3 regions of the Janthinobacterium sp. genome follow, and region 2 is predicted to be linked to each of the others. Evidence: predicted binding sites of a transcription regulator. Region 2 holds the regulator's gene; each other region holds the start of a gene.
What was found. Region 2 encodes FNR, which switches genes on or off when oxygen is low (the NO sensors DNR and NnrR bind a similar motif). Its sites were predicted from a motif close to TTGATNNNNATCAA; they were not measured.
Positions count from the first base shown of each region.

Region 1: RTQ46_RS18465 (XrtA system polysaccharide chain length determinant) is a predicted target of FNR. The motif match lies at 5,521-5,534, and genes of this name have one in related genera.
Region 3: RTQ46_RS11290 (IPT/TIG domain-containing protein) is a predicted target of FNR. The motif match lies at 2,438-2,451, and genes of this name have one in related genera.

Region 1 is NZ_DAMAGB010000035.1:53,555-61,013, reverse strand. It holds gene prsT (XrtA/PEP-CTERM system TPR-repeat protein PrsT) at 1-681, shown strand, start outside; gene RTQ46_RS18485 (hypothetical protein) at 685-3,102, shown strand; gene RTQ46_RS18480 (serine protease) at 3,099-3,851, shown strand; gene RTQ46_RS18475 (N-acyl amino acid synthase FeeM domain-containing protein) at 3,858-4,604, opposite strand; gene RTQ46_RS18470 (XrtA/PEP-CTERM system exopolysaccharide export protein) at 4,811-5,434, opposite strand; gene RTQ46_RS18465 (XrtA system polysaccharide chain length determinant) at 5,652-7,181, shown strand; gene RTQ46_RS18460 (XrtA-associated tyrosine autokinase) at 7,206-7,459, shown strand, end outside.
Region 2 is NZ_DAMAGB010000009.1:58,407-65,865, forward strand. It holds gene RTQ46_RS08670 (response regulator) at 1-3,031, opposite strand, end outside; gene fnr (fumarate/nitrate reduction transcriptional regulator Fnr) at 3,234-3,992, shown strand; gene RTQ46_RS08680 (FixH family protein) at 3,993-4,517, opposite strand; gene ccoG (cytochrome c oxidase accessory protein CcoG) at 4,682-6,073, opposite strand; gene ccoP (cytochrome-c oxidase, cbb3-type subunit III) at 6,078-7,004, opposite strand; gene RTQ46_RS08695 (cbb3-type cytochrome c oxidase subunit 3) at 6,997-7,197, opposite strand; gene ccoO (cytochrome-c oxidase, cbb3-type subunit II) at 7,199-7,459, opposite strand, start outside.
Region 3 is NZ_DAMAGB010000015.1:33,193-40,651, reverse strand. It holds gene RTQ46_RS11290 (IPT/TIG domain-containing protein) at 1-2,216, opposite strand, end outside; gene metH (methionine synthase) at 2,873-6,670, shown strand; gene RTQ46_RS11280 (SPW repeat protein) at 6,762-7,133, shown strand; gene RTQ46_RS11275 (EAL domain-containing protein) at 7,259-7,459, opposite strand, start outside.

The DNA of each region.
Region 1 (7,459 bases), on a different contig from region 2:
GCGCGCAAAGTGCAGCAGCAGCAACCAAAGCTGGCGGCCGGCTACAAGCTCGAAGGCGATGTGCTGATGGCGCGCAACCAGCCGCAAGAGGCGCTGAAGCTGTACGAACAGGCCTTTCAGATCAGCAAGACTGGTCCGCTGCTGGTGCAGATATACCGGGCCATGCTGGCCGCCGGCCAGGAAAAGCAGGCCGACGCGCGCATCGGGAGCTGGCTCGACGCCCATCCCGATGATGCCGCTACCCGGCTGTACCTGGCTGGCGCCAAGCTGAGCGGCAAGCAGTACCCGGCCGCGATCAGCCACTACCAGCGCATCGTGGCCCACGATGGCGGCAATGTGGTGGCCCTGAATGACCTGGCCTGGGCCTATCAGCAGCAGCAGGATGGCCGCGCGCTGGCCACCGCCGAACAGGCGCACAAGCTGGCGCCGGACAACCCGGCCGTGCTCGACACGCTGGGCTGGATCGCGCTGGAACAGGGTGACGCCGGGCGCGCCGCCACGCTGCTGCGCCGTGCCGCCGCGCTGTCGCCGGGGTCGGCCGATATCCAGTACCACCTGGGCGTGGCGCTGGCCAGGAGCGGCGACAAGCCGGCCGCGCGCCAGCAGCTCGAACGGCTGCTGGCCGGCCACAAGGACTTTGCGCTGCGGGCCGAGGCGCAGGCGCTGCTGGCCCAGCTGTAGGCCATGAGCGTATTGGCCGCGCGGCTGCTGGCCCTGCTTGCCGGCGCCGCTTTCCTGTCGGCGCTGCACCTTTATCCGCCAGCCCACGGCTGGCCGGTGTGGCTGTTTTACGGCCTGCTGCCTGGCTACTTCCTGCTGCTGTGCTGGCGCCCTGCCCTGTGGCTGCTGTGCCTGCCCGCCCTGCTGCCGGTACTCGACCTGGCGCCGTGGACGGGCTGGTTTTTCCTGGAAGAAGTCGACCTGCTGCTGTTGCTGACGCTGGCTTGCGGCTACTGGCGCTGGCAGCCCGGCGCCGGGGGCGCGCGCCTCGCCCCCGGCGCGCCAGGCTTGCTGTGGCTGGCCAGCCTGGCGGCGCTGGTGGCCCTGCTGCGCGGCCTGTTGCCGCTGCCGCCGGACCAGCTGAACGCCTGGAACGACTATCTGAGCCCGTGGAACAGCCTGCGCGTGGCCAAAGCCTGGTGCTGGGCCATATTGCTGCTGCCATTGTTGCTGCGCGATGCAGGGAGCGAACTGGGCGGATTGCGCCGCCATCTGCTGCCCGGCGTACTGTGCGGCCTGGCGCTGGTGGCGGGATGCGCGCTGTGGGAACGCGCGGTATTTCCCGGCATATTCAATATGGCCAGCGACTACCGCATCACGGCGCCGTTTTCCGCCATGCATACGGGCGGCGCGGCGCTCGACGGCTTCCTGGTGCTGGCCGTGCCGTTTGCCGTGCTGTGGCTGGCCCGCGCCCCTGGCCGCTGGCAGCGTGCTTGCGCCCTGTTGCTGCTGGCCCTGGCGCTGCATGCGGTGATGGCCACGTTTTCGCGTGCACTGTACGCGGCGCTGGCGGTGGCCGCCGTTACTGCCCTGGCCTGCCTGTACCGCGCGCAGCATAAACCGGGCTGGACACATCGCCAGCTGGCATGGTTCCTGTTGCCGGGAGCGGGCGCCACCTTTGTGCTGCTGGCGATGTTCCATGCGGCCGGCTACCGCGGCCTGCTGGCCGCGCTGGCCTTGCTGGCCGGCGCCTTTGTGCTGGCAACACGGCCGCTGCCATGGCGCATGGCGCCGGCCACCGTACTGTGCGGCCTCGCTCTGCAGGGGGTGCTGGCGGCGCTGTGGCCGGTAGAGAGCGCGAGCTGGTTCTTCAAGGCGCCGTATGCGCTGTTCCTGCTGTCGTGCGCCCTGCTGGGTGCCTGCCTGTGGCGCGGCGCGCTGCCGGCCGCCATGCTGGCGTTCACCATGCTGGCATGCAACACGGTGTGGATAGGCTGGCACTGGGCCGGCGCGGCGGCCTTGACGCCGGCGGCCCTGGTGGTGGCGCTGGCAGCGGTGCTGCTGCTCAACAGCCGGATGCGCAAGCCGCTGTGGCATTTGAGTGGCACCAGTCTCGCTGCGGCAGGGGCGGCGGCCATGCTGCTGATGCTGGCCATTCCCGTGTCCGCCAGCTATTACGCCAACCAGCGCTTTGCCACCACGACGGGCGACTTGCAACAGCGCCTGCGCCACTGGCGCGGCGCGCTGGCCATGATGCCGGCCGGCTGGAACGCTACCCTGTTCGGCATGGGTAGCGGAACCTTTCCCTCCAGCTATTTCTGGCGCAATACGCTGGGCGAGGTTCCGGCCCGCATCCGCTACGCCGAGGAAGCGGGCAACCGCTACCTGCGCCTGTCCAGTCCCGGCTACCGCGCCGGCTATGGCGAATTGCTGCGCCTGCTGCAACGGGTCGCCGTGCGGCCCGATACCGCCTATGCGCTGGCGCTCGATGTGCGCCGCCATGGCCCGATGCCGGTGCTGCAGCTGAAACTGTGCCAGCGGCAGCTGTTGTATGCGCACTATTGCGTGGCCGCGCCGCTGCGCCTGCTGCCGGTCACCGCCAACGCAGCCAACGCCAGCGGCGCGCCAGCGCCGTGGCAGCATTATCGGATGAGCATCGACAGCGCGCGGTTGGGCGACGGCAATTGGCTGCTGCGCGCGCCGGTGCAGCTGGAACTGGCGGCCAGCGGCCTGGCCGAGCCCGCCCTGATCGACGTCGACAATCTCAGCCTGCGCGGCCCCGATGGCCAGGAACTGCTGGCCAACGGCCAGTTTACGCAGACCAATGATGACTGGTTCTTCAGCAGCGACCATCATCATCTGCCGTGGCATATCAAGAACCTGTGGCTGCACCTGTATATCGAAACGGGCCTGGCCGGGCTTGCCGCCATGCTGGCACTGCTGGCCCTGGCCGGCGTGCGCCTGGCGCGCCGCGCCGCCAGTGCCGGGCATGGCGGCCATGGCGCCACGGCCATGCTGGCGGCACTGGCCGGCTTCCTGGCGGTCGGCGTGTTCGACAGCCTGCTCGACGTGCCGCGCATCGCGCTGCTGTTCTATCTGTTGCTGCTGTGCGCGCTGCTGCAGGCGACACCCGTCCCCACCGTTGAAAGGCCACCACGATGAAAGTCTTGCTGCTGCTGTGTTCCTGCCTGCTGCTGCCAGGCGCCTTCGCCCAAGGGCTGGAGCAGGCCATCGCGCGCGTCAAACCGGCGGTGGTCGGCATCGGCAGCCAGCTCAGGACGCGCACCCCGCCGATCCAGTTCATCGGCACCGGTTTTGCCACCGGTGACGGGCTGAGCGTGCTGACCTGCGCCCATGTGATCGAAAAACTGCTGGCGGCCAATCCCGGCGAGACCATCGGCATCCTCAGCGCGCAAGGTGCGGCGATGCAGTTCCGCGCCGCCGTGGTACAGGCGATCGATACCGAGCACGACCTGGCGCTGCTGCGCCTGTCCGGCACGCCCCTGCCCACCTTGCAGCTCGGCGACGCGGACGCCGTGCGCGAAGGCCAGGCCATGGCGTTTACGGGATTTCCGCTGGGCATGATACTGGGCCTGCGCCCGGCCACGCACCGCGCCACCGTCTCGGCGTTGACGCCAGTGGTCATCCCCAGCGAAAACGCGCTGCGGCTTGCGCCGAAACAGCTGGCACAGCTGCAAAAAACGCCGTATACCGTGTTCCAGCTCGATGCCACGGCCTACCCGGGCAACAGCGGCAGTCCCCTGTTCGACCCGGACAGCGGCCTGGTCTACGGCATCGTCAACCAGGTCTACGTCAAGGGACTCAAGGAAGCGGCCCTCAGCGCGCCGAGCGGCATCACGTACGCCATACCCGCCAGCCACATGCAGGCACTGCTGCTGAAAAACCGGTAGGCTCAGTCAGTTGCGCCCCTGGCGCAGGCGTTCGGTAATGCCAGGCTCATCCCATGTTGGAAAAAAAAAGGGATAGAACGAGCGCTCGCCGCCGTGCTGTTCCATCAGGCCGCCATATTTGCGGATCTGCTCGCCCATATAGCCCAGGTCCAGCCGCAGCAGCACGGCCGGCGCGCCCACGCGCGTGCATTCGCGTTCGCCGCCGAAATCCTTGAAACCCAGCATGCGCTTGTAGAACACCACGTGGCGCGGATTGACTTCGATCACATAATCGGTAAAACCGTGGATATTGTGCGCATAGATATACGAGATATGGATCAGGGCCGCAAACACGCGCTTGCTGACGCCCTTGTCGATCGCCAGGCGCGACGGTTCGCACAGGCGCCGGCCCTGCGCGCGCAGGGTGTCGAGCTTGTCGCGAAAATTTTCGTCGGCGGGCAATCCCGTTTCTTCGTTGTCGAGGCACAAGGTCATGGTGCCCACGGTGTCGCCGGCCGTTTCGGCGAACAGCGTGATTTTATTGAGCGCATGGGCGATGCCGGGATCGACCGCGTAGCCGCGCCAGCCATACATCTTGCGGATCAGCAGGCTGGCCGCTTCGCGGCGGCCGCGCGAGTTGGCCATGCGGATATGAAAGCGCTGCAAGTCGATCTCGTGCTCCATGGCGGGATCGATCTTGCCTTCCCCGACCACCAGGTCGGAAAAGCCGACCGGACTGTCAAAAGAAATAATGGGTTGGTCTTCAAAGCTCATCTTGTCCTCACTGAGACTGGCCGTCCGCCTGATCAACAGCAAACGGACTGATGCCAATGCCTTGTGACAAGGGCTAAACCGAAGAAGTTCCCGCCTTCCGCTAAAAAACAGAATAATTTATCGATGAAATAGCAAATTGCATATCAAAATTTGTCATAAATTGTACTTTAACAAATAAACGTGTCTTTTTGATAGCTCGGCACTGTTCAGAAAAAACTTTCCGGTATCAGCAGCACGTCGCCCGGCCGCATCATGATGTTGGCGGAAATATCGCCGTCGCGCAGCAGGTCGTCCAGCCGCACGCGCAGCTGCCGCTGCCCGCCCTCGCGCATGCGGATCACGCTGGCCTTGTTGCCGGCCGCAAAATCAGTAATGCCGCCGACGGCGATCAGCACGTCCATCAGCGACATGCCCTGGCGGTACGGCAGCGCCTGCGGCTTGGCGGCCTCGCCGATCACGCGGATCTGCTCCGCATACGGCCCGGAGAAATTGGTCACGATCACCGTCACCACCGGCTGCTGGATATATTTGCTCAGCGCCTGCTCGATATCGCGCGCCAGCTGGGTCGAGGTTTTGCCGCTGGCCGCCAGGTCTTCCACCAGCGGCGTGGTGATCTTGCCATCGGGCCGCACGGCCACGGTCAGCGACACTTCCGGATTGCGCCAGACCAGGATATTGACGGAGTCGCCCGGCCCGATCAGGTAATCGTGCAAGGGGGCGCTGTCTTCGGCCGGCGCCAGTTCCTGGCGGGTGCGGCAGCCGCCGAGAAAACTGGCGGCGGCCGCCAGGGCCAGCGCGCGGGTCATCAGGGCGCGACGTAACGGATTCATGCTGGTTCCCTTCAAAAATGTCGGCCATGCGGGAGGCCGGCTGGGCCGATAGCTTCCCATGATTAATAAAACCTGCACGGCCCTGCTTGAGGAGTATCAAGAAGCAATCATCTTGGGAAATTTTGTGGCGGCATCGCCCTATACTTTGCTCTCTCGACAAGAAAAACTGCCGTTTTCGCCCTGCTGCGCCCAGCTACTGTTACCTGAAGGAAGCGACATGGAGGAATTGATACAGCAAGTGCTCTCTGCCCTGAAAGGCATCTGGAAGTACCGCTGGCATGCGGTGCTGGTGGCCTGGCTGGTGGCGATCGCCGGTTTCATCAAGGTGATCAGCCTGCCGGACAACTACCAGACTTCGGCGCGCGTGTTCGTCGATACGCAAACCATCCTCAAGCCGCTGATGGCCGGCATGACCACCGTGCCCAATACCGAGCAGCAGGTGGCCATCATGAGCCGCACCCTGCTCAGCCGCCCGAATGTCGAACGCGTGATGCGCATGGTCGACCTCGATCTCGACAGCCGCACCGTGCGCCAGCACGAGGCGCAGCTCGACGATCTGATGCGCAACATCAAGATCAGCGGCACCAATGCCTACGACATCTACACCATCAGCTACAGCGGCCCGCAGCCGAAGGTGACGCGCGACGTGGTGCAGAGCCTGCTGACCATCTTTGTCGAAGGCAGCTTCCAGGGAAAGAAAGGCGACTCGCAAAAGGCGGTGCAATTCATCGACGAGCAAATCAGGAATTACGAGGAAAAGCTGAGCGCGGCGGAAAACCTGATGAAGGACTTCAAGATCCGCAACAATATGCTGCTGCCGCGCCAGGGCATCGATTACGGCGGCCAGTTGCTGAACATGTCCGACAGCCTCAATGCCGCCAAACTGGAACTGCTGGAAGCGGAACAGTCGCGCCAGGCGATCCAGAGCCAGATCGAGGGCGACGCACCGGTACTGGACCTGGAGCCGAGCGCGGCCGCCATCACAAATCCCGAACTCGACGAGCGCATCGCCACGATTAACAAGAATCTCGACAGCCTGCGCCTGCAATACACGGAATTGCATCCCGACATCGTGGCCGCGAAACGCCTGGTGGAACAGCTGGAACAGCGCAAGATCGAGGAAAGCAAGCTGCGCAACGCTGCCGGCGACCCCGGCAAGAACTACAGCCCGATGCTGCAGCAGCTGAAAGTGGCGCTGACGGAGGCGGACGCCAAGGTGGCCGCAATCAGGGCGCGGGTGGCGGAATATACGGCGCGCAACGAACGCCTGCTGGCGCAAAGCAATGCGGTGCCCGAGGTCGAGTCGCAGCTGGCCCAGCTGAACCGCGACTATGTGATCAACAAGGAAAACTACGAAAAGCTGATCGGCCGGCGCGAAGCGGCCAAACTGTCCGGCGAACTCAGTTCCACCACCGACATGATGGCGTTCAAGATCATCGACCCGCCCACCATCCCTTTGAGTCCGATCGGCCCGAACCGGCCGCTGCTGTTCAGCGCGGCGCTGGCCGCGGCGCTGGTGGCCGGCATTGCCGCGGCGTTGCTGATCAGCCAGATCCGCCCGACCTTCCTCAGTCCGTCCGAACTGCGCGACGCGACGGGGCTGTCCGTGCTGGGCACGGTGGCAATGAACTGGACCGAACCGCAGCAGACGCGCCAGCGCCGCGCGCGCTATGCGTTTGCCGGCTGCCTGGGCAGCCTGTTCATGCTGTATGGCGGAGTGGTGGCGGCCGCGCTGCTCAAATTCTAGCTGCAGGAACGGACAGGAGAGACCATGAACGCGAACCAGCATGACGGGCAGCAGGCCAACGACGCGGCGCCGCTGGAAGTGGCGGAAGCGGCGGCGCCCTACGAGGTCGATGGCGCCGATGGCGCCAGCGCCGCCACGCCGGCCTCGCCGCACTACCGCGCACTGAACCTGGCGCGGCTGCAGGCGCAGGGCATGGTCACCCACGACGGCGGGCGCACCTCGGTGGCGGAAGACTTTCGCATCATCAAGCGCCCGCTGCTGCGCAACGCGCGCGCCAC
Region 2 (7,459 bases):
GCACCTGTTCCAGCTCCAGCACCGTTTGCGCCAGCAGCGCCGGTACCTCGCCATGGCGGCCTTCGTCGATCGCCTGTTCGGTGGCAAACGAGGCACGGATCAGGCGCTTGGTGCCCAGCGTTCCCACCGAGCCGCGCAGGCCGTGCAGGATGCGCGCGACGTCGCTGTGGCGGCCTGCCTGCAGCGCTTCCCCGGCCGTGCGCAGCGGCGCCATGCCCTTGCTCAGCGCGTCTTCCACCATGCGCCGCAGCACTGCCCTGCCCTTGGCGTCTTTGCCCATCACGCGCATCAGCGCGGCCATCGAAAACACTTCCTCGTCGAATACCGGCCGTGGTACTTCGGCGGGCGGCTGCGGCGGCCTGGGCAGGTAGCGGCCGATCACCTCCATCATCTCTTCCACCACCACCGGCTTGGCGATAAAGTCGGTAATGCCGGCCGTCATGCAGCGCTCGCGCTCGGAGGCCAGCACGCCGGCTGTCATGGCGATCACGGGCAGAGTCAGGCGTAATTCGGTACGGATGATGTGGGTGGCGCTGAAGCCGTCCATTACCGGCATCTGCATGTCCATCAGCACGATGTCGTAGCGCGGCGCTTCCGCGCGCAGGCGCTCGACGGCCAGCAGGCCATCGCCCACCACGTCCAGCGTGGCGCCCATGTGCTCGAGGATGCCGCGCGCCACCGCCTGGTTCAAATGATTGTCTTCCACCAGCAGGAAATGCACGCCGGCCAGTTCGGTGCCGGCCTGCTGCAGCGCGATATGCTGCTCGCCGTCCTGCTTGGCATTCAGGGCCTGGTGCAGCGCGTCGAACAGGCTCGAACCCGTGATCGGCTTCATCAGCACCACGTCCGCTTCGGCCGCGCTCGAGATTTCTTCCAGGTGGTTGCGGGCAAACGCGTTGACCATCACCACGATGGGCTGGCGCTGGCCGGTGGCCGCATGGCGGATCGCCTTGGCCGTGGCCAGGCCGTCCATCACCGGCATATGCCAGTCGGCCAGCACCACGTCGTACGGCTGCTGCTGCTCCAGGCGCTCGCGGTACAGCTCGATGGCGGCAAAGCCAGAATCGACTTCGTCGGCGGCCCAGCCCCAGGCTTCGATCAGTTTCACGATCAGTTCGCGCGTGGTGCGGTTGTCGTCGGCCACCAGCAAACGCAACTGGCCCAGCGCCGGCTTGCGCCGCTCTTCGTTCGGCTGCGCCAGCGCCTCGAACGGCACGCTGAACCAGAAGCGGCTGCCCTTGCCTTCGCTGCTGGCGACAGCGATATCGCCACCCATCATGTGGATCAGGTGCTTGCTGATTGCCAGGCCCAGGCCGGTACCGCCGAAACGGCGCGTGATGCTTTGATCGCCCTGCGAAAAGGCGGTAAACAATTGTTCCTGCTGCTGCGGCGTCATGCCGATGCCGGTGTCGCGCACTTCGAAGCGCAGCCAGGCCTGGTCGGCGGTTTGCTGGGCCAGGCCGACCGCCACCACCACTTCGCCGCTGGCGGTAAATTTGATGGCGTTGCCGGCCAGGTTGACCAGGATCTGCTGCAGCCGCTGGGCGTCGCCGACGAGGCGGCGCGGCACGTCCGCATCGACCGCGATGGCCAGCTCCAGCTCCTTTTCGCCGGCGTTCATGGTCATGGTGGTGGCCAGCGTGTTCATCACTTCGTCGAGGTCGAATTCGACCGGCGACAGGTCCATGCGGCGCGCCTCGATCTTGGAAAAGTCGAGCACGTCGTTGAGGATGCCCAGCAGCGATTGGCCGGCCACGCGCACCATGGTCAGGTATTTGCGCTGTTCCGTATCGAGCTTGGTATTGCCGAGCAAATACACCATGCCCAGCACGGCGTTCAGCGGCGTGCGGATTTCATGGCTCATGTTGGCGACGAAATCGCTTTTCGCGCGGTTGGCCGCTTCGGCGCGGTCGCGTTCCTGTTCCAGCTCGGCCGCACGCGCCTCGACTTCGTGCTGCAGGCGGTCGCGCTCGCTCATCAGGCTGTTGAAGGCCGCCGTCAGTTCGCCGATCTCGTCGCGCTGCTCTACCGGCAGCGGCGTGAAGCGCTGGCCGTTGTTGCGCAGCGCCAGCAGGGTGTTGCGCAGGCGCACCAGCGGCGACAGCAGGCGCACCGTCACCCAGCCCAGCACCAGCGCCGCCAGCAGCGAGGCGCAGGCGCTCCACAGCACCAGGCGGTACAGCACGCCGTCGAACGGCTCGAACGCATCGTCGATGGGCAAGGAGGCTGCCAGCAGCCAGTTGACCGATTTCAGGCGCTTGAAACTGTTGACGGCCTTCACGCCGCGGCTGTTGCTGCTGACCATGCTGCCTTCGCCACCGCGGGCGATCAGCGCGCTGGTGGTGGGATTGGCGTTGGGCGCGCGCGGCTGCAGCAGCTTGGCCGGGTCCGGGTGCAGCACATACAGCGGCACCTTGCCCTGGGTCAGGATGAAGTAATATCCGTTCTTGCCCACCTTGGCATGGCGCAGGTCGCCCAGCAGGTTATCCTTGTACAGGCGCAGCACGCCGATGATGATGCCGGCCACCTCGCCGTCCTTGCCCAGCACGGGCGCCACCATCTGCACGATCGGCAGGCCGCTGGTCTTGCCCAGCAGCGGCTCGGTGATCATCGGCTGGCGCGTGCGCATGACGGTCTGGAAATACTCGCGGTCGGCCACCTCGATGCCGCTGCGCCCCGGCACTTCGGGCACGTCGCTGACCACCTTGCCGTGTGCATCTAGCACCAGCACGTCGTCGAACAGGGCCAGCATGGCGCGCTGGGTGTAGTAGTCGCGCAGTTGCGCCGGTTGCTCCATCAGCGCGGCCGGCTGGCGGCGCGCCGTTTCGGTGATCACGTCGAGCAGCATGCCGAGCTTGTCGTCGAGTTCTTCGGCCGTGCGGTCGATCATGGCCGTTTGCTGGCTTAACAATACTTTGGTGAAGTCGTCGCGCATGCGCTGCACTTGTACCAGGGTCACCAGGGCGATCATGGCGACCGAGGTCAGGCTGGTCGCCAGCGCGACTTTTGCTTTGATGCCGAGTGGCTTCATAATTTCCTTTGCATGGCAAGCGGCATAGATGCTCTGAGGAATTCTCCTATCAATAGGTCAACTTGGCAAGCGCGGGCTTGTGGTGCTGATGCAATGGAAATACATGAAGAAAGTCATTCATTGGCCGCATTTCGCCGAAATTGGCACACGGGCCCGGCGGATACAGTAAACTTGTTGTTGTATTTTCTTAAAGGTACTCACCATGATACAAGCGCTATTGACCCCAACCCTGCCCACCGTGAACGTGGAAGCGTTGCGTGCGCGCTGCGCCACCTGCAGCATGCACCAGTTGTGTTTGCCGATGGGACTCGATGTGGGCGACATGGATCGCCTCGACCAGATCATCGGACGGCGCCGCAAGGTGGCGCGCGGCGCCTCGCTGTTCCGCATCGGCGATTCGTTCCAGAACCTGTATGCGATCCGTCTCGGCCACTTCAAGACCTACCAGATCAATCCGGGCGGCGAAGAACAGGTGACGGGTTTCCAGATGGCCGGCGAACTGCTGGGCATGGACGCCATCAGCGCCGACCGCCATCATTGCAATGCGGTGGCGCTGGAAGACAGCGAAGTGTGCGAGATCCCGTTTTCCAGCCTGGAGCAATTGCTGGGCAATATGCCGACCCTGCTGCGCCATTTCCACCGCATGATGAGCCAGGAAATCACGCGCGAGCAAAGCGTGATGCTGTTGCTCGGTAATATGCAGGCCACGCAGCGCTTCGCCGCCTTTATCGTCAACCTGGCGTCGCGTTACGAAGCGCGTGGCTATTCGGGCAGCAACTTCCAGCTGCGCATGTCGCGCGAGGAAATCGGCAACTATCTGGGCCTGACCATCGAAAGCGTCAGCCGCCTGCTGTCGAAATTCAAGAAGGAAGGCTGGCTGCGCGTGTCGAACCGCGAGATCGAGATCCTGCAGCCGGCCAAGCTGAAAGCGATTACGGCCGGCACCGACGTCTGCAAATAATCAGAGCTCGCTGTCGGCGCGCAAGGCAATGCTGCGCTGGGCCGGCCAGGTCCAGATGCCCGACAGGCGCCAGACCCGTTTGTTGTCTTCCACCAGCACCTGCCAGCGGCTGCGTTCGAGCATCGGCAGCGAGACGGAAAAATTGCCGTCGGCATCGGGCTGCACCATCAGGCGGATGTCTTTTTCAGGCAGGGTGGCATGCGCCAGGTGCAGCTGCAACGGCTGCAGGTAGGGCTTGCCGAAGCTGTGCACGGCGCCGGTCAGGCGCGATTGCGCCACGTCGTAGGCCAGGCTGGTATCCATCGCCAGGTCGCTGGCGACCGTATCGCGGCGCAGGTCCTGGTTGATCGCCTTGCCCTGCTTGTAGTAGTCGCCCACTACCAGCGCATCGGGTTGCGTGAAGGCGATATAGCCCATGAAGCTGCCGACCACGACAGACAGGCCGGGGCCGATCATCAGCAGCCACGGCCAGCGGTGCTTGTACCAGGGATCGGCGGGAGGTTGCAGTTTGGCGGTTTTGGACATTTGGATCTCCTTGAAGGTCAGACCCTGTGGGACTCGGCGTCCCCGTCTGACCCCAGCTCTTGCTTCCGGGTTAAAACTAACGTTAATTTGACGCACAATTTTTTTGTACCCCAACGGCGCAATGCCAGGGTCGGACCCACAGGGTCCGACCCCGAACATCGACATCACCTCGGCACAATGAATACCGCGCTTTCGCGCACATGCAGGGACGGCTCGTCGAGCGACTGCAGCTCGATCTGGATCTTGTTCGAGCCCTTCTCGCCCACGCCGTGCGGCACGCGCAGGCGCACCGGCCAGCCCAGCGTTTCGGTGGGCTGCAAGGTCACTTCGTCGCGCGTCAGCAAGGTCAAGCCGGGCAGGCCAGAGACCGCAATCTTGAAGTGCTGGCGCTGTTCCGAGGTGTTCATGATCTGCAGACGGTAGACGTTTTCGATCATGCCGTCTTCCACTTCGCGGCCCATCGAACCGCGGTCGCGGATCACGTCCATCTTCAGCGGCGTGCGCAGGAACAGCGAAGTACAGACGGCAATCACGATCAGCGCCAGGATCGAGGTATAGATCAGCACGCGCGGACGCATGGCCCGCTGGCGGATCTGCTTCGCGCTGAAGTTGTTCTCCATCGCATGGTCGGTGCTGTAGCGGATCAGGCCGCGTGGACGCTCGACCTTGTCCATCACGCTGTTGCAGGCGTCGACGCAGGCGGCGCAGCCGATGCATTCATACTGCAGGCCGTTGCGGATGTCGATGCCGGTCGGACAGACCTGCACGCACAGGGTGCAGTCGATGCAGTCGCCCAGGGTTTTTTCCGTCCCTTCCTTGGCCGCCTTCTTGTTCAGCGCACCGCGCGGCTCGCCGCGTTTTTCATCGTAGGTGATGATCAGGGTGTCCTGGTCGAACATCGCGCTCTGGAAGCGCGCATACGGACACATGTATTTGCATACCTGTTCGCGCAGCCAGCCCGCGTTGCCGTAAGTGGCCAGGCTGTAGAACAGGATCCAGAACCATTCCCACGGGCCGAAGTCAAAGGTGCGCACTTCCTGCACCAGGTCCTGGATCGGCGTGAAGTAGCCGACAAAGGTAAACCCCGTCCACAGCGCGATCGCGCCCCACGCCAGGTGCTTGGCCACCTTCTTGGCGGTCTTGCGCACCGAAGGGCCCTGCCGGTCGAGCGCCATGCGCGCGCTGCGCGTGCCTTCGATCTTGCGTTCGACCCACAGGAAGATTTCGGTGTAGACGGTTTGAGGACAGGAAAAGCCGCACCAGACCCGCCCGGCTATCGCCGTGACCAGGAACAGCAGGTAGGCTGCGATGATCAGCAGGGCCGCCAGATAGATGAAATCCTGCGGCCACAGCACGACGCCGAAAATGTAGAACTTGCGCGTGGTCAGGTCGAACAGCAGGGCTTGCCTGCCGTTCCAGTTGAGCCACGGCAAGCCGTAGAACGCCAGCTGGGTGAGCCAGACGCACACCCAGCGCCAGGTTGCATAGCGCCCTTTGGCCTCGCGAGGGTAGATCTGCTCGCGGGCCGCATACATCTTGATGACTTGGGGTTCCATCACATCACTTCACAGGGACCGCAGGCTGGGGGTTGGACAGGCTCCAGATATACGCCGACAGCACGTGCACTTTCGACTCGCCAAGGAAGTCGCCGAACGCGGGCATGGTGTTGTTGCGGCCCTTGCGGATGGTTTCCATGATGGTGTCGGCGCTGCCGCCATACAGCCAGATCTTGTCGGTCAGGTTCGGTGCGCCAAGCTGCTGGTTGCCCTTGGCGTCGGCGCCATGGCAGGCCATGCAGGCGCCGAATTTCGACTTGCCCAGCACCGATTTGACGGGGTCCGAAGTCGAGCCCGACAGGCTCAGCACGTAGTGGGCCACGTTCTCGATATCCTGCTCCGAACCGAGAGCGGCGCCCATCGGGATCATGATGCCGTTACGGCCATGCATGATGGTGGTCTTGATGATGTCGGGGTTGCCGCCATACAGCCAGTCCTTGTCGGTCAGGTTCGGGAAACCCTTGTTGCCGCGCGCGTCCGAACCATGGCACTGCGCGCAGTAGGTCAGGAACAGGCGCTGGCCGATGGCGTTCGCCTGCGGATCGGCGGCCACCGTTTTCAGGTCCTGCTTCAGGTACTTGTCGAACAGCGGACCGTATTCGGCTTCCGCCTTTTTCAGTTCCTGCTCGTACTGGCCCGACGATTTCCAGCCCAGCTTGCCGGCGTAATTGCCCAGGCCCGGATACAGGAACAGATAGGCCAGCGCGAACACGATGGTGATGTAGAACAGCCACATCCACCAGCGCGGCATCGGCGTGTTGAGTTCCTTCAGGTCCTCGTCCCACACGTGGCCGGTGGTGCCGTCGGCCGGCGCGCCCGGCAGCACCGTCACTTTCGACTGCGAGTACAGCAAAATGCCGCAGCCGATGATGCCCAGCAGTGTCAGCACGATGATGAAGAGGTTCCAGAAACCACTGGTAAAGTCAGCCATGTTTGCGCTCCTCTTGAGCTGCTGCGGCTTGCGCCGGATGGTCGAGCGCCTCGTCGGCGAACGGCAGGCGTGCCGCCGCGTCGAAGTCGCTATTGCTGCGGCGGAAGGTCCACCACAGGATGCCCACGAACGTCGTAAAGGAAACCACCGTCATGACGCTGCTGGCGCTGTCGAACAGATTCTCGATTGCCATGCTAATTCCTCGTTTTGATTAATGTGCCCAGGCCCTGCAGATAGGCGACCAGGGCGTCTTCTTCCGTCTTGTCCTTCAGCTGTTCCGGAGCGGCCTTGACTTCTTCGTCGCTGTACGGATCGCCCAGACGCTGCAGCGCGCGCAGCTTGGGCACGATGTCTTCCGGCACCAGCTTGGTTTTTGCCAGCCATGGGTAGGCCGGCATGTTCGATTCCGGCACCACGTCGCGCGGGTTGTTCAGGTGGGTGCGGTGCCATTCGTC
Region 3 (7,459 bases), on a different contig from region 2:
GAGCGATCCAGCTTGCTGACCACCTTGCCATTGGCCAGCACATCGATGTCGCTGATGTCGCCGGGATTGGCAAAGCTGACACGGAAGTGGCTGGCATCGGTGCGGCTGTCGGCCAGCTGCATGGTATCAAATGGCACGTTAATAGTCGTTCCAGACGCCGTTACGATCCGCAGGCTGTATGTGGCACTGCTGTTTGCCGTGTTGCTGCGTGCGGTGGCAGAAGCGACGGCCGGCTGCAGCTGCACGCCATTGGCGGTGATGCGGCCCGAAATCGTCAGGTAGCCATTCTCGGCGGCCAGTACGCTGGCAGCCACGGAGGCGCCGCGCAGGGTCGCGGAATTGCGGTTTTCCAGGAATTGCTGGATGCGGGCATAGCTGTAGTCCGAGAACCAGGCGCCGCTGCAATAGCTCATCACGTCTTTCATCTGCTTGGTGGCGCCGCCGCTGGCGTAGGCGGGCTGGCCCAGCTGGCCGATGGTGGCGCCGTAGTTGCTGTTATACAGAGGCTGCGCGCCCAGGTCGCCGTTGGCGTACGGGTAATCGGTGGCCGTATTGGTCGGCGAACCGCAAGCGACGTGCTGCAATGCATGGTTGTGGCCGATCTCGTGGATCATCGTTGTCAGCCATTCAGGCCAGGCATTGCCGAATGCATCGGTCGAGGCGGTGCGCGTGGCAGTGGCGTCCAGGCCCAGCGCCGATGGATTGGAGTTGCCCGTGGTGCGGTCACTGATATACGCCAGGCCGGCGGTGCGGCTGGCCGACATCTGCGAGGCAAAGCCGTAATAGAAGGCGCTGCTGTCTTCCTGGTAACGCGCCGCTTCGATCTTCGGCAGGGTGTCCGCCCACCAACTGTCGACCGCGCTGCTGCCGCCGACGTTCAGCGCAGCACGCTTGGTAATGGTGATGTCGCCGGCGGCGTACGGATACACGCGCACCATGGCGGCGCGGATGACTTCAGGGTCCGGCAACACGGAGGTGCCGTCATTGGTGGTCAACGGCACCAGCACCAGGTGGATCTTGGCGGCCGACGAGACGGCCGGCGTGGCTTGCTGGCTCACTTGCGTGCCATCGTTGCCGACGGCGGTCACGCGCACCTGCAGGCCGGGCTGGATCCAGCTCGCTGGCAGGGCGGCGCTGAAGTTGCCGTCGAAGCTGTAGGTATTCCTGGCGGTTGGCAAGGTAGCCGGACCGCTCAGGGTCAGGGTGCCCAGGCTGGCGCCGCTGGCCGAGGTGGCGGCCAGGGTAACGGCCGGGCTGCTGCGGCCGGCCAGGGTACCCAGTACGGACACGCGCACGGCGGCGGCCTTGCCGCGCGTCAGGCGCAGCGCCGTATCGCTGGCGCTCAGGTTCAGCACCTGCGAGAAATCGATGGCGCCCAGGGTGAAGGCGGACACGGCGCCGGCATTGACGGCGGCGCGCGATGGCGACGACAGCATCACGTAGCCGGTGGCCGAACTTGGCGCCGACAGGCGCAGTTCGCCGGCGCTGGCGCTGGCGATGGTGGCGCCGGTCGTGCCGATGGTGGCGCTGCTGACCTGGTCCAGGTTGCTGCCGGTAATCGTAACGACCACATTCGCGCCGCTGACGGCGGTGCTGATGGCCGTCACGCTGACGCTCGGCAGTACCGTGAACGCGGCGCTGGTCTGCGCTTCGTTGTAGCTGCCGCGCACGGTCAGCTGGCCCGACACCGCACCAACCGGTACCACGAATGTCACGCTGCTGTCGGTATGGCTTTGCACGGCGGCGGCCGTGCCGTTGGCAAACACGACTGCCGTCACATTGCCCATGCCGGCGCCGGTGACGGTCACGCTGCTGCCCACTTCGCCCGTGCCCGGCGTGACTTCGCCCACCGTCAACGGCAGGTACACCGTCACGGCCTGGCTGCTGGCCGCCGCGCCGCTGGCGCTGACCAGGCTCAAGGTGCCGGCAACCGGCGTGGCCGGCATCGCCAGGGTGGCGCTGGTGGCGCTGACATTGCTGCTGGCCAAGGTCACGCCGCCGATCTGGAACGCCGTCACGCGGTCCAGATTGGTACCGGTCACGGTCAGGCTGCCACCAGCCGCCACCGTATTGGCCGACACGGCCGTCACGGCCGGCACAATCGCCGGACTGGTAGTGGTGGTAGCCACCACAGTCTCACCGCCGCCACCTCCACCGCCGCCGCAAGCGGACAGACCCAGCATGGCAATCAATGCAATAAGCAAATGGTTTTTCATGGCTGGCATCCGTTTCCGCGCAGCGCGACAGCAGGAGAAGTGAAAGAGTTATGTGACATATCGGTGACTTTTGGAGAGAATTTGCAATTAAGGAAGCGTCATTATGATTCAAATTAATTCCTAAAGACAACTATTAATGCTTTCGGCTTAATTGCTTGGGCCAATATTTAACATGCCTCACTGACAACCTTAATTTTAGGCATCACCACTCTCGCTCTGTATTGCCGTAAATCAATCTTTGTTTTCAAAAAGAATATTGACAGCTAATTCATTAAAAATAATTTCAGCGATTTACAAAAATGTGGGGAATTTTCCACATAAAGAAGTGACTATCATCTTGATATCTTTTGATTAATTAACATTTCCGGCAAGATTTTCACAAATGTAGTGCGGGATAGAATGTGAGAGAAAGTCCGAAGACAGCGCTGGCGCGATTTCTGGCGGCGGGATGTGTTGCGTGGATGGGCTATCGGCGGCTGATCGTGGCTTTTGCCCAAAACCAAAACAGCCTGATGCCGTATAATTTTAGACCCGGTGTAATCAGGCGATTGCCACCTTCTGCCAGCCTATCCGGCCGGCGCACTCCGTCGGCTGACCCTGCTGATCCGCATCGCCTTTCCACCGCGCCGCCGCCCGTTGCCTATTGAAAGCATGAAATGACCGATACCGTGATCCCTGCCCCGTCCCCGACCGAAGCCTCGTTGCGCGCCATCCTGGCGCGCCGGATCATGATCCTCGACGGCGCGATGGGCACGATCATCCAGCAGTACAAGCTCGACGAAGTGGCGTATCGCGGCGGGCCGCAGGGCCGCTTTATCGACTTCGCGGCACCGGCCGATTCCGGCGCGCGCGAACTGTTCGTCAAAGGCAATAATGAATTATTGACACTGACGCAGCCGCATATCATCCAGGAAATCCACGAGCGCTACCTGGCGGCCGGCGCCGACCTGATCGAAACGAATACCTTTGGCGCCACCACGATCGCCCAGGACGACTATCACATGGCGCACCTGGCCTACGAGATGAACGTGGAAGCGGCCAGGCTGGCGCGCGCCGCCTGCGACAAGTATTCCACGCCGGACAAGCCGCGTTTCGTGGCCGGCGCCCTGGGACCGACGCCAAAGACCGCCTCGATCTCGCCCGACGTCAACGATCCGGCCGCGCGCAATATCACCTTCGACCAGCTGGTCGCTTCCTACCTGCAGCAGACAAAAGGCCTGGTCGAAGGCGGCGCCGACGTGTTGCTGGTGGAAACCATTTTCGACACCCTCAACTGCAAGGCCGCGCTGTTCGCGATCGACCTGTTCTACGAGCAGAATCCGGACGTGGTGCGCCTGCCGCTGATGATTTCCGGCACCGTCACCGATGCGTCGGGCCGCATCCTGTCAGGCCAGACCGTGCCCGCTTTCTGGAATTCGATCCGCCACGCGAAACCGCTGACGATCGGCCTGAACTGTGCGCTGGGCGCCGCCCTGATGCGCCCGTACGCGGAGGAACTGTCGAAGATCGCCGACACCTTTGTCTGCATTTACCCGAATGCCGGCCTGCCCAACCCGATGAGCGACACGGGCTTTGACGAACTGCCGGAAGACACCTCCGCCCTGCTGCGCGAATTTGCCGACGCGGGTTTCCTGAACATGGCCGGCGGCTGCTGCGGCACCACGCCGGAGCACATCAAGGCGATCGGCGAGCTGCTGGCGCACAATACACCGCGCACCATCCCGGCGAAAAGCCACGACCTGCGCCTGGCCGGCCTGGAGCCGTTTGTCATCAATGACGAGTCGCTGTTCGTCAACGTGGGCGAGCGCACCAACGTCACCGGTTCGAAGGCATTTGCGCGCATGATTCTCAACGAGCAATACGACGAAGCCTTGTCGGTGGCGCGCCAGCAGGTGGAAAACGGCGCCCAGGTGATCGACATCAACATGGACGAGGCGATGCTCGATTCGCTGGCCGCCATGACGCGTTTCCTGAACCTGATCGCCTCCGAACCCGATATTTCACGCGTGCCCATCATGGTCGATTCGTCGAAATGGTCGGTGATCGAAGCGGGCCTGAAATGCGTGCAGGGCAAGGCCATCGTCAACTCGATTTCGATGAAGGAAGGCGAAGCGGAATTCCTGCGCCAGGCCACCCTGTGCCGCCGCTATGGCGCGGCCGTGATCGTAATGGCCTTCGATGAAAAGGGCCAGGCCGATACGTTCGAGCGCAAGATCGAGATCTGCGCGCGCGCCTATCATTTGCTGGTCGACGCGCTCGACTTCCCGCCGGAAGACATCATTTTCGACCCGAACATCTTTGCCGTGGCCACCGGCATCGAAGAGCACAACAACTACGCGGTCGACTTCATCAACGCCACGCGCTGGATCAAGGACAACCTGCCGCACGCGAAAATTTCCGGCGGCGTATCGAACGTGTCGTTCAGCTTCCGCGGCAACGATCCGGCGCGCGAAGCGATCCACACCGTGTTCCTGTACCACGCCATCAAGGCCGGCATGACCATGGGCATCGTCAACGCCGGCATGGTCGGCGTGTACGACAACCTCGACCCGGAACTGCGCGAACGGGTGGAAGACGTGGTGCTGAACCGCCGCGAAGACTCGACCGAGCGCATGATCGAATTTGCCGGCACCCTGAAAGCGGGCGGCGGCAAGGCCGACGTGCAGAACCTGGCCTGGCGCGAAGGCACGGTGCAGGCGCGCCTGTCGCACGCGCTGGTGCACGGCATCACGCAGTTCATCGTCGAGGACACGGAAGAAGCGCGCCAGGAACTGCTGCACAACGGCGGGCGCCCGATCCACGTGATCGAAGGCCCGCTGATGGCCGGCATGGACGTGGTCGGCGACCTGTTCGGCCAAGGCAAGATGTTTTTGCCGCAGGTGGTGAAATCGGCGCGCGTGATGAAACAGGCGGTGGCCCACCTGATTCCGTTTATCGAAGAAGAAAAACTGCTGGAAGAAAAGCGCACCGGGATTGTCGCCAAGCCGAAAGGCAAGATCATCATGGCGACCGTAAAAGGCGACGTGCATGATATCGGCAAGAATATCGTCACCGTGGTGCTGCAATGTAATAACTTTGAAGTGGTGAATATGGGCGTGATGGTGCCGTGCTCGGAAATCCTGGCGCGCGCCAAAGTGGAAAATGCCGATATTATCGGACTGTCCGGCCTGATTACGCCGTCGCTCGAAGAAATGGCCTATGTCGCCAAGGAAATGCAGCGCGATGAACACTTCCGCATGCTGAAAATTCCGCTCCTGATCGGCGGCGCCACCACCAGCCGCGCCCATACGGCCGTGAAAATCGCCCACAACTACGAAGGCCCCGTCATCTATGTGCCGGACGCGTCGCGCTCCGTGTCGGTGGCGCAGTCGCTGCTGACGCCCGAGCAGCGCGACAAATACGTGGAAGATATCGAGCTCGACTACGCGCGCATCCGCGAACAGCACGCCAACAAGAAGGCATTGCCGATCCTGTCGCTGGCCAAGGCGCGCGCCAACAAGATGGCGTTGCCGTTCGACGGCGCCTGCACGCCCGTGAAACCGAAATTCATCGGCCGCCGCGTGTTCAAAAATGTCGACCTGGCCACGCTGGCCAACTATGTCGACTGGGGCCCGTTCTTCCAGACCTGGGACCTGGCCGGCCCCTTCCCCGCCATCCTGAGCGATGAAGTGGTGGGCGACGCGGCCACCAGGGTGTATGCGGAAGGCCAGGCGCTGCTGAAAAAGCTGATCGACGGCCGCTGGCTGACGGCCAATGGCGTGGTGGCGCTGCTGCCGGCCAACAGCGTCAACGATGACGATATCGAGGTCTACACGGACGACTCGCGCAGCACCGTTGCCTTCACTTACTATGGCATGCGCCAGCAGGGCGTGAAACCGCTGGTCGACGGCGTGCAGCGGCCGAACCAGTGCCTGGCCGACTTTATCGCGCCGAAGGAATCGGGCGTCAAGGATTACCTCGGCATGTTTGCCGTGACGTCGGGCCTGGGCATCGAGAAATACGAGAAGCGCTTCGAAGACGCGCATGACGACTACTCGTCCATCATGTTGAAATCGCTGGCCGACCGCCTGGCCGAAGCGTTTGCCGAATACCTGCATGAACGCGTGCGTACCGACCTGTGGGGCTATGCCGCCGGCGAACAGCTGAGCAACGACGACATGATCGCCGAAAAGTATGTCGGCATCCGCCCGGCGCCCGGCTACCCGGCCTGTCCCGAGCACACCGTCAAGCGCGCGATGTTCGACGTGCTGCAGGCCGAAGAAATCGGCATGCAGCTGACGGAGTCTTACGCCATGTTCCCCGGCGCGGCCGTCTCCGGCTTCTACTTTGCCCACCCGGAATCGAAGTACTTCGTGGTCGGCAAGATCGGCGAGGACCAGGTGGACGACATGGTCAAGCGCCGCGGCGTGCCGAAGGAAGACATCGAGCGCTGGCTGGCGCCCAACCTGTCGTAAGCCAGGCACCGCACGGAACTTTCGGCCCGCAGACAGCCACTAAGGCTGTATGCGGGCGCCTGGTGGCGCCGGTATCTTCACGGGAGGCATCATGGCAACGCAATTCAAACTGAAACGCTGGCAGGATCAGCTGATCCTGCTGTTGGGCCTGTGGCTGATCGTCTCGCCCTGGGTCTATTCCTATCCGCAAGGCTCGCAGCAGATGATCAACGCCGTCGTGTCCGGGCTGGTGATCGCCGTGCTGGCCGCCTTCGACCTGTACAAGACCTATTTCTGGGCCGTGGTCGTCAATTTGCTGGTGGGGGTGTGGGTGGCGGTCTCGCCGTGGGTGCTGCGGCTGGCCGAACAGAGTACCTTGATGTGGAACTCCGTCATCGTCGGCATCGCGGTGGCCGTGCTGGCTTTGTGGGAACTGCGCACCGATCCCGAGCTGCACAAGCATTGGCCGGGGGCGGCGGCGTGAGTGGATGGGCCGTGTTGGTCGGGTAGGTCGGATTAGGCCGCAGGCCGTAATCCGACACCACCACCAGCCGTGCCAACAATGTTGTCGGATTACGGCCCTGCGGGCCTAATCCGACCTGCGATACCCTACAGGGCGTAACGCACCACGTTGTCGCTCCACTCGAACGCCGCCATTTCCAGCTCGACCAGATCGTCCGGCGACATCGCTAGGTCGCGCAGGGTGGGCACGATTTCGCCTTCCATGTCTTCGATCCGTTCGATACACTCGGCCAGGCGCAGCAGGTCGCCGTAGAAACCGCCGCGCGACAGCAAGGCTTCGGCCACTTC